One region of the Bacillus sp. AP8 genome, then DNA from elsewhere that is predicted to be linked to it. Evidence: riboswitches for the same ligand, from Rfam matches in the RefSeq annotation. Region 1 holds a riboswitch; each other region holds the start of a gene.
The links. Region 1 has a riboswitch for thiamine pyrophosphate ahead of thiM (hydroxyethylthiazole kinase). Riboswitches for the same ligand answer to the same signal wherever they lie in the genome.
Positions count from the first base shown of each region.

Region 2: it holds a riboswitch for thiamine pyrophosphate, as region 1 does, so the genes downstream of both, BN349_RS19565 (thiamine phosphate synthase) here and thiM (hydroxyethylthiazole kinase) in region 1, are expected to answer to the same signal.
Region 3: it holds a riboswitch for thiamine pyrophosphate, as region 1 does, so the genes downstream of both, thiT (energy-coupled thiamine transporter ThiT) here and thiM (hydroxyethylthiazole kinase) in region 1, are expected to answer to the same signal.

Region 1 is NZ_CAPG01000036.1:134,297-137,582, forward strand. Features, by position in the region: gene BN349_RS09875 (HAD family hydrolase) at 1-577, opposite strand, end outside; gene thiE (thiamine phosphate synthase) at 574-1,215, opposite strand; gene thiM (hydroxyethylthiazole kinase) at 1,202-2,026, opposite strand; TPP riboswitch at 2,105-2,215, opposite strand; TPP riboswitch at 2,513-2,623, opposite strand; gene BN349_RS09890 (MBL fold metallo-hydrolase) at 2,691-3,286, opposite strand, start outside.
Region 2 is NZ_CAPG01000082.1:10,976-14,261, forward strand. Features, by position in the region: gene BN349_RS19555 (thiazole synthase) at 1-406, opposite strand, end outside; gene thiS (sulfur carrier protein ThiS) at 411-614, opposite strand; gene BN349_RS19565 (thiamine phosphate synthase) at 796-1,398, opposite strand; TPP riboswitch at 1,487-1,597, opposite strand; gene BN349_RS19570 (FtsX-like permease family protein) at 2,007-2,249, opposite strand; gene BN349_RS19575 (DUF2325 domain-containing protein) at 2,460-2,747, shown strand; gene BN349_RS19580 (alpha/beta hydrolase) at 2,774-3,286, shown strand, end outside.
Region 3 is NZ_CAPG01000003.1:116,776-120,061, forward strand. Features, by position in the region: gene BN349_RS00700 (YitT family protein) at 1-42, shown strand, start outside; gene BN349_RS00705 (ATP-binding protein) at 271-1,407, opposite strand; TPP riboswitch at 1,753-1,853, shown strand; gene thiT (energy-coupled thiamine transporter ThiT) at 1,964-2,542, shown strand; gene BN349_RS00720 (hypothetical protein) at 2,834-3,124, opposite strand.

The DNA of each region.
Region 1 (3,286 bases):
TATCCTTATCTGCTGAACGATCGTAAACAGCTATGGTATAGAAACCCGCTGCTTTTGTTGTTTGGATAGCATGAAGCGAATCTTCAAAGACCATAATTTCAGAGATATTAGCCTCCCATTTTTGAGCAGCTAAATAAAAAATATCGGGTGTATCTTTTCCATAACCAACTTCTCCGCATGTAAGAATAAAATCAAAATAATCCAGAACCTTTAATCTTTTTAGAACTAATTCTGCCAATTTCTTTTCCGATGCAGTAACAATACACATCTTTATGTTTTGATTTTCTACATTCTCTAAAAATTCGAGGACGAAAGGTTTTAACTGGACTTCATTCATATATTGATGAATTATGAAATCATGAATTTCAGCCATTACTTCTTCTGTTGTCAAATCTAAAGTGAACTGTTGAATTAAGTAGTTTGCACCTTGCTCAAAGCTTTTTTTATTTAATACCGTTATTAATTCATTTGGCATAATAATTCCTTTATTTCGCAAAAAGGTACATACAGCCATGTCCCATACATTCATAGAATCTATTAAAGTTCCATCAAGATCAAATATGGCATATTTTTTCATTCATTCACCATTCGCTTTGACAAAGCTAACAAGTGTTGACTAGCTTTATCTATTTCATCTGCTCCAAAAATAGCTGAAACAACAGCAACACCATCAATACCAGTTCCACCTAACTTCGTCATATTTTCTTCATTAATACCACCTATTGCTACTATAGGGATCGTAGCTCTTTCACAAATATCTTTTAATGTTTGAAAGGATACAGTGTTGGCATCAAGCTTGGTTGCCGTGTTAAAAACAGCACCTACTCCTAAATAATCTGCTCCATTATCCTCAGCTCTTTTTGCTTCTTCAACTGTATGAGCAGATACACCTAAAATTTTATTAGGTCCTATTTTTTCTCTAACTATATTTACAGGTAAATCGTCTTGACCTATATGAACACCATCCGCATCACAAGCAAGTGCAACATCAACATTATCATTGATAACAAAAGGAATGTCATATTTATCCGTTAACTGCTTAATTTGTAAAGCTTCTTCTAAAAAAGCTTCATTGGACAGATTTTTTTCACGTAGTTGCAAAAAGGTAATGCCTCCCTTAAGAGCTGCTTCAACTTGTTGTACTAAAGAGCTTTCCTTCACCCAATGTCGATCTGTAACAGCATAAAGTAGCAATGAAGATTTATCTACTTTCAATTTTTATCCCCTCACTCAACTTTGTAGAATTCATCTTACTCATATAGTCAATTAAATGCATTCTAAATGTGGACGTTCCCCCATCAGATTGAAGCATTTTGTGATAGGCAAGCTCACCACTTAATCCAATGGCACAAACAGCCGCTGTGGTACTTTCTAATAAACGATCGGGATTCGCTCCACAATATGCACCAATAATGGCTGTAAGCATACATCCACTTCCTGTAATTTTTGACATCATAGGATGACCATTATGGACTATATTCGTCTTCGAGTTGGTTGCTATTAAATCAATTTCACCAGTGATAGCAATCACTGCTCCTGTTTTCTCACTCAATTGTTGAGCAAATAAAATGGCTTCCTCGAGTGTTTCAGTTGTTACTTTATCTGTTGCAGATGCATCGACTCCCATTGTTGTACCGCTTCCTTCAAATACTGTTTTCATTTCAGAAATATTACCGCGAATAACAGAAAAGCGTACTTCTTCCAACAATTTAAATACAGTCGCAGTTCGAAGCTTTGATGCCCCTGCTCCTACAGGATCAAGAATAACTGGATGCCCAAGTTCATTTGCTTTTTTTCCTGCTAAAATCATAGATTGAACCGTTCTTTCATTTAATGTACCAACATTAATTACCAAGCTATTACAAATGCTGGTAATATCCTCTACCTCAGCTACATCATCCGCCATAATTGGAGAACCACCACAGGCCAATATTACATTAGCTACATCATTTACTGTTACATAGTTGGTAATATTATGTACTAAAGGGGTTGTTTCTCTCACTTTTTCCAGGATTGATTCAAACATTCTAGTCTCCTCCATTCGATAAAAATTTTTATTTTCTAAAAAAGAAAATGCGATACACCAAATGGGTATATCGCATAAGAATAACCAAATACAATTCCCTACGTTGGCATTACCCAAATCAGGTTAAAGGGTCAAAGTTACATTTCACTTACTCTCAGCCTGCTTGTGCAAGCCCCCCAAAAATTTATTTACTTCTAAGCTTTGTTACTCGATACTCCCCATCGACAAGTCTCGATTACCACCTTTTACCCAACAAGTGGTGAGTATAGGTGGAATAGATTTTCACTCTAGAAAACTCGCTTTACACGAAGCATCGGCGAGCATCCTCCCTTATCCATAACACAGCTGGTCCTCTCCTACCCCACTGCTTCCAAAAGAGACTCATTCCTTACGCTCGAATCGATCTTTAATACTGGTAAAACTATACTTTATAGAAAACAGCAAAAACAAAAAACGATATACCAATAGGGTATATCGCATCTTTTAGATACTAATATAAAAATTCCCTACGTTGGCATTATCCAAATCAGGTTAAAGGGTCAAAGCTACATTTTGCTTACTCTCAGCCTGCTCGTGCAAGCTCCCCTATCAATGTTGCTCTATTAAACTTGACATCATTCTATCATACTAACATCATTTGTGGTAATTAATTTTTGCAAAACTTTCACTTAACAGAATATACAATTCCATTCTTTGTTTCTTCTCCTCTAATTTCATCTAAATCAAGTAAATAATCAAATTGAGCTAATGTTTCTGACAATGTTAACCCAATTTGCTTTTGGTATATACCTGGAAATAGCTTCATACAGATTTGTAAAACAGTAGCCGGTTCTTGTTTCAATAACTCTCTCACCTTCATTGCCCTTTCATGTTGAGCAGCCAAGCGCTTATGTATTAGATCATTAGGCTGATGAATTTCATCACCGTGCCCTGCAAATACTGTTTGGATTGGCATTTCTAATAATCTATTCAAAGAATGATTTAATAATAATTGTGATTTGGGACGATCGTCTCCTTCTTTCATAGGAGGCTCTATTAATGGATTTGGAGATACCTTTTGTAATAGTAAATCTCCTCCAATAAACGCACCGTCACTTTCTCTATATAATGATATATGACTTTCCGCATGACCTGGTGTTTCATATACAACCCAATCATTCAAACCAGGTACCGTGTCACCTTCTTTAATTGAGATATCCAAACTTCTATTGCAGCTATATTTTAAACCACTTTTCATTGTGCCTACATATTTATGAAACT
Region 2 (3,286 bases), on a different contig from region 1:
CAACATCATCCGATGTATAGGGAAGAACTATAAAACCTTCTTCTAGTAGCATTTCTGATGCTTTTAACGTTTCTATAGGATCAGGTAAAAGGGAGCGATCACAGCCGATTACTTCTACTTTTATCATATCGCATAAACCAGAAGCTTTAGCTAATTTAGCTATTCTTACTGCTTCTTCAGCGGTCTTTGCTCCGGCAGTGTTAGGCAATAATTTGTATTTAGTCAAATCTAAGTGTTCCAAAAAATTGGGCTGACTTTCTTCAAAGATTTTCATTCTTCGCACGGCGAATGTTAAAATTTCAGCACCAGATACGGCAACTGCTTCTTTTTGAATTTCAAATGATGGATATTTACCTGTGCCAAGTAAAAGTCTTGATTGAAATGAATGATGGGCTATTTTTAACATATAATCATCCTCCTCCTACAAAATGAACAATTTCTACAGTATCACGTTCGTTAAGCGTGACAGAATCATAGGCTTCTTTGGTTACAATTTCTTTATTTAACTCTACAATGACAATTCGATTTTCTAGTTGATAATGCTGTAATAGATGTTGGACTGAGAGTACTTCTTGAGGTAATTCTGCTATTTTTCCATTTAGAGTGATATACATCATTTCACCTCCTTTTATCAGAGAAAGTTTCTTGAAAAGCTTCTAGCAAATCTTTTATCGGATAAGTTGCTGTAGAATGATGCGGATTATATAATGCTTGACTGAAAAATAGAATTCTTTCAGACTGTTAATGTATAAGGGACTTTATGCTAATTACAAAAATTCCAAAATTCATTATCTCTTATATGTTGTCTTTACACTTTTTATAATAAAGACTAGTGGAATCTGTTGGACTTGATGCTGAAAAAATTCCTGACATGACAGCTATTCCGTTCGCTCGAATACGCTGTAATTGATGTATGCGTTCTGGTGTAATACCACCAATAGCAAAAACGGGAATGGATAGATTCTCTTTTATTTGACGAAGAGTTTCTAATCCATTAGGAGTTTTCCCTTGTTTGCTCTTTGTTTCAAAGCAATGACCATATAAAACATAGTCAGCACCATCTGCTTCAGCTTCTGTGGCTTCTTTGAAAGTATGAACAGATTGCCCTACAGTGAAATGAGGACATTTTTGCTTTACTTTTTTGACTGGTAGTCCATATGAAGGTAAATGAATATTTGGAATATCCATTAGTAAGGAAACATCTAATCTATTATTCATGACGATTTTTTCTTTTGGGAGGTTTCCCATTATTAAAAGCTCTAATAACTTAAGAAGTTGCTTAGTCGTTTTGGATTTTTCTCGAATGTGTATAAAGTCAATTCGATCTTTTATTTGTAAAATGATTGATGATAGTTCATGTACAGAATGCTTGTCATCGGTTATGGCAATTAATTTCATAATGCTTGCTCCTATTCATTTCATAATAAAAAACCACTTCCAAATAAGTAGGAAAGTGGTTGTGCGAATTAGTCCTTAAATAAGTCCAAAAAAGCCTTAAGCACTTCCCTACGCAGGTACGAACCTGTTCAGGTTTTGAGGGTTTGCAAGTAAACTACTTTATTCTCAGCCCTTATCAAGGGATCCCCTAGTGTAAATATATGGTTGTTTCGAGTTATTAATTAAAATAGCATGTATTTGGAAGATGTGCAAGTAGATTTTGGAAATTAAATGGTATTTATTGAGTATTAGGCTATAGTTAGAAATGCGAGTTTCTGCATAGAAGTTTATAAGATGAATAAATAAAAGCTTTAGAAGTAGAGTAATCCTTGTATCTAAAGCTTTAAATAGATTATTCAGTAATCAAATTGTGAGCTGAAATATGCTTAATTCGTCCAGTGACCAACATAGATACAATTTAAGCCAATACTATAATACCAATACTATAATACCAATACATAAGGCAATCATGAACGGAATATTGACTGAGAAGACTGAATTAAATATGCCCATTTCAGAGAATAGGATGGAAGGAATGGAATTAGAAAATAGAGTACCAAAAACTCCTCCTATAAAACTCCCACGATGACAACAGGTAAAAAGCTCAAGGTGATTTGTGTTATGAGTTGGAAAGTAGTGTAACCAAGCGCTTTTAAAATACCCAATTCTCTTTTGTGTTTAATAATCATTGTTTTAATGATAAGGTATAAGATTAAGCTAACAGCAAGTACGGTCATAATGACAACAAGTATCATTACATAAGAAATTGATTTTATTGTAGAGCCCATTTGACTTTGAAAAGCGGCTTCCATATCATCCTAATAATCGACATATCCGAAGCTTCAATGTGCGATTATAAATGAAGCACATATATATATATATGGATTCTAAAAATTTTTTATTTTAATTCATACTTGATTTATATGAATTATATGATTAATATGGAATTATAACATGATATCTTACTTTGAATAGGCAACTAGAAAATATCTAACAGTCTTTGAAAAGGAGAACTCATAATCATGCAATCTTTATTAGTTGTAGGTGGAGATTATTTAGGTAAAATAACTGAAAATTTGTGCAATGAAGGTTTTACAGAAATCATTCATATAAATGGAAGAAAAACTCAGATGGTTCGAAAGGAAATACCTTCTAATATTGATTTAATTTTAGTTTTAACAGACTATATCAACCATAATTTATCAACCAATATTAAAAAAAGAGCGAATGAACAGTCTATTCCTATTTTTTATTCAAAACGGTCTTGGAGCGCTATTCATAATGAATTACAGAAAATCAAGAGGAGCTAAATTTAAATGGTAAGGGGATGAGCGATATGAGAGAAAACTTTGATGTAATAAAGGGAGCAGAGCCATTTTTTCATCCGGGTAATGAGATAGGTGTTCTCATTTCACATGGCTTCATGGGTACTCCACAAAGTGTACAATATGTGGGAGAAAGCTTGGCGCAATATGGCTATACAGTACTTGCCCCTAGATTAAAGGGACATGGTACACATTATTTAGATTTAGAAAAATGTACTCATGAAGATTGGTTCAACGAGCTAGAAAAGGGCTATTTTCAATTGAAGCAAACATGTGAAAATATTTATATTTTGGGGCAATCAATGGGAGGAGCTCTAGCGTTATGTCTAGCAAGTAAACACAAAGATATTAGTGGAATTATAGTTATTAATGCTGCTTTATCTGTACCTACCTATGATTATTTGAGAGAAAGAACCAGTCCTAGATATATAATTGAAGGGGAACCTGATATTAAGGCAGCAAATGTTTACGAAATAACCTATTCAAAAGTACCCATAAAAGCGGTTCATGAACTACAAAAAATA
Region 3 (3,286 bases), on a different contig from region 1:
GAAGTTAGAGGTGGAAGATTTAAAAAGAAATCTGTTCACTAAAAAAAGACAGCTTCGATGCTTTATCTAGCTTGTTTTTAAAATATATTATGTTTTTATGTGTATTAAGCTGATTTAACATGTTTTTGCTTATTATGAAAAATTTAGATAAATGATACAAAGTAAGAGGGTATTCACCCAAATCATGCCTTTTGGGATACCCTCTCTCGTTTTGTTCTTTAGTTATGTATTATGAAAAATTCCGATTATATATTTACATATATGGTTATGTTATTCAGTTAACAAAGTTGCCGGCACTGTGATTGGAAGTGAAATCGTAAAGGCCGTGATTTTTGCTGTTGAAATACATGATAGCGCTCCTCGATGCTTTTCAATGATTTCTTTACACACAAAAAGACCTAATCCAGTGCCATTCTTCTTTGTTGTCGTAAATGGTTTGAAAATATCCTTCAATAAATCATCTTTTATTTGAGGACCGTTGTTTGATATAGTTAGTTCAATAAAATTCCTGTCTTTTTTAGAGGTTGATACAACGATTGTAGGATTTTTAACATGTGCGATTACATCTAACGCATTTAATATGATGTTCAATAATACTTGACGAATTTCGTCTAGATAGCCAAGTATAAAAATGTCCTCTTCTAAAAAGGTGTCCACCTTAACATTCGTATCGACAATACTTGGGTAGAGAAAAGTAATCACTTCTTCAATTAACTGATTTAAAGAAAAAATAACTGGGTTTATATCAATTTGTTCTTTTCTCGATAAAAGTAAGAATTGGGAAATCCTTGAGTTTAGCTGCTCTAGTTCATTAGCTATGATATCCAAATATTTCAAATCAGAATTTTCGGCTTTTAGAAGTTGGATAAATCCTTTAATCGATGTTAGAGGGTTTCGAAATTCATGGACGAAGCTAGATGTGATTTGACCCAACATAGTTAATCTTTCTCGATGGGTCTCAGATATCTTCTCATTCTCTTTATCTTTTAGTTCATTTGTTAATTCGATAAAAATGGTAATGGTATTATATAAGAACAAATCCAGTAAATAATTAACTTTTTCCTTTGCCATGGATTTATTATCAATGCTTTCATCACATTGACTAATAAGTGCAAATAAATTTAACCTTATGATAGAAATATCTTCTAGAAATTCTTTTAGTTCTTCTCCATCTTCAAATCTTCCATTGGCAACTTTTTTAGAAAGCGCTTTAATCTTTAAAGAGTGATCGACATTGGGATGCTCTAAAATGTTTTTGTACAATTGAAATAATAAGTGAAGATGTTTGAACACTTTGTTTTTTCTATGATGATTGTGGCTTCTGTTAATTTTTTGCTTCCATGAAACTAGAATTTCTTCTTCCCGCATGTTTAACAAATGAATAATAGGATTTCTTTCCTTGCTCATATTAGCAGTGTCCACCTCCATTATTTAAAATGAAATAACGGCAAAATGTTTAAATTTTCTAAATATAGCATATGTAAGGTTGTTATAGGGAAAAAATGTTTTGTTAAAAGATTGACATAAGTTTAGTTATTTTACTAATACATCATCATTTATTAATTCTACACATTTATGTTTTTTCCTTTTTTTAGTAGGGTTATATTCTTTTTATTCTGTTTTTTTTTATTTATTTTTCTATATTATAGTAGAAGTTAGTATATAGTATAGGTTTCTGACATGACTATTTATATCAAAAGGTAGTTGAAAAATTGTGGAATTAGATGTACATTATTATTACTGAAAAGAATAAATTACCACAAGGGGAGCTAATGGCTGAGAGTGAACGTTGGAGTTCTGACCCTATGAACCTGTTAGTTAATGCTAGCGTAGGGATGTGATTATGGATAAAGCAATGTGGGATCCATTTACACCCTCATTGTTTTTTTACGTTTTACAAAGTAAAAACATGAGGAACATATAACTCTCAATCTTTAACTCCTCAATGGAAGAGGAGGAAAAAATGAATAAGAAAACATTATTTTTAGTGGAAATTGCTGTTTTTGCAGCGCTAGCCTTGTTATTGGATATGGTCTCTAATTTTGTATTTTCAAGAATTTGGCCGCAAGGTGGTTCCGTTTCAATCGCAATGGTTCCTGTATTTTTAATGGCATTTCGATGGGGATTAAAAGGTGGATTATTGACAGGCTTTTTATTAGGACTGCTACAGGTTGCGTTAGGAATGACTTATATTATCCATCCACTTCAAGGCTTTATTGATTATTTCTTAGCATTTACGGTTGTAGGATTAGCGGGAATTTTTGCAAAAGGAGTTACGGAAGGATTTGCAAATGGCCACAGAGGAAAAGCTATTACGAATATTATTTTGGGAGTTTTTGTTGGAAGCTTTTTAAGATTTTTATGTCATTTTGCAACTGGAATTATCTATTTCTCATCAAGTGATTTAAAAGGTTTCTCGATTGCAACTTTCTCGGCTGTATATAATGGAACGTATATGCTACCAAGTTTTATATTATGCTCTGTTGTAGTAGTCACTTTATATACGACTGCATCTCGCGTTCTAGTAAAAAAAATGGCATAAGCTTCATTTTCGAATGATATCATGTAAGTTTGATTCATTCTAAGATATTCAATTATATCGATGACCAATAAATATAGATGTTAAAATGTCCAATGATAAAACTAAGTACGCCTCAGTTTGTACTATATACCTATGTATATTCTTAAAAAGGGTTAATCTGATGTCAATACGATTCAATCGTTTTTGACATAGATTGCCCTTTTTCCGTTATTCATTTTTTGTAAGAATGATGGCTCTTTTTATTTTTAAATCGTAATAATATAAATCAAATTGGTCCTTACCATCTTTTTCCTAGCTATTTTCAACGATGTAGTACACTTTTGAATTGTCTTGCAAAAAAGCAGGGTTAAATGCCCTTTTTTTATGCTCTGTTAGTTGTAGTTCTTCTTGTTTATCTCTATCAAATAAAAATATATCATAGTAAAAGGTACCTTTCGTTTCGGGATTAGATAATGAATCAAATGCAACTAGTCTTTCATCTGAAGATATTGTAAAGTCAGAGATATCTCTTTCTGGTTGCGAAAAACTTTCAAGATTAGCGGGATTATCATATGGAATTTTAACAAATGCCCCTGGTGACATTATATATAGGTTTGTTTGATTTTTCGATTTTATTTTAGCTCCAGCACTTTAGCTCCTCTAGGTCATAAGCCAATCCGTATAGAAGGAGGAAGAGTAAACTGTCTATACTCGATTATGCTATTCGAGGCTGACCAAGGTACTGGAACTTATTCCTAGAATAGC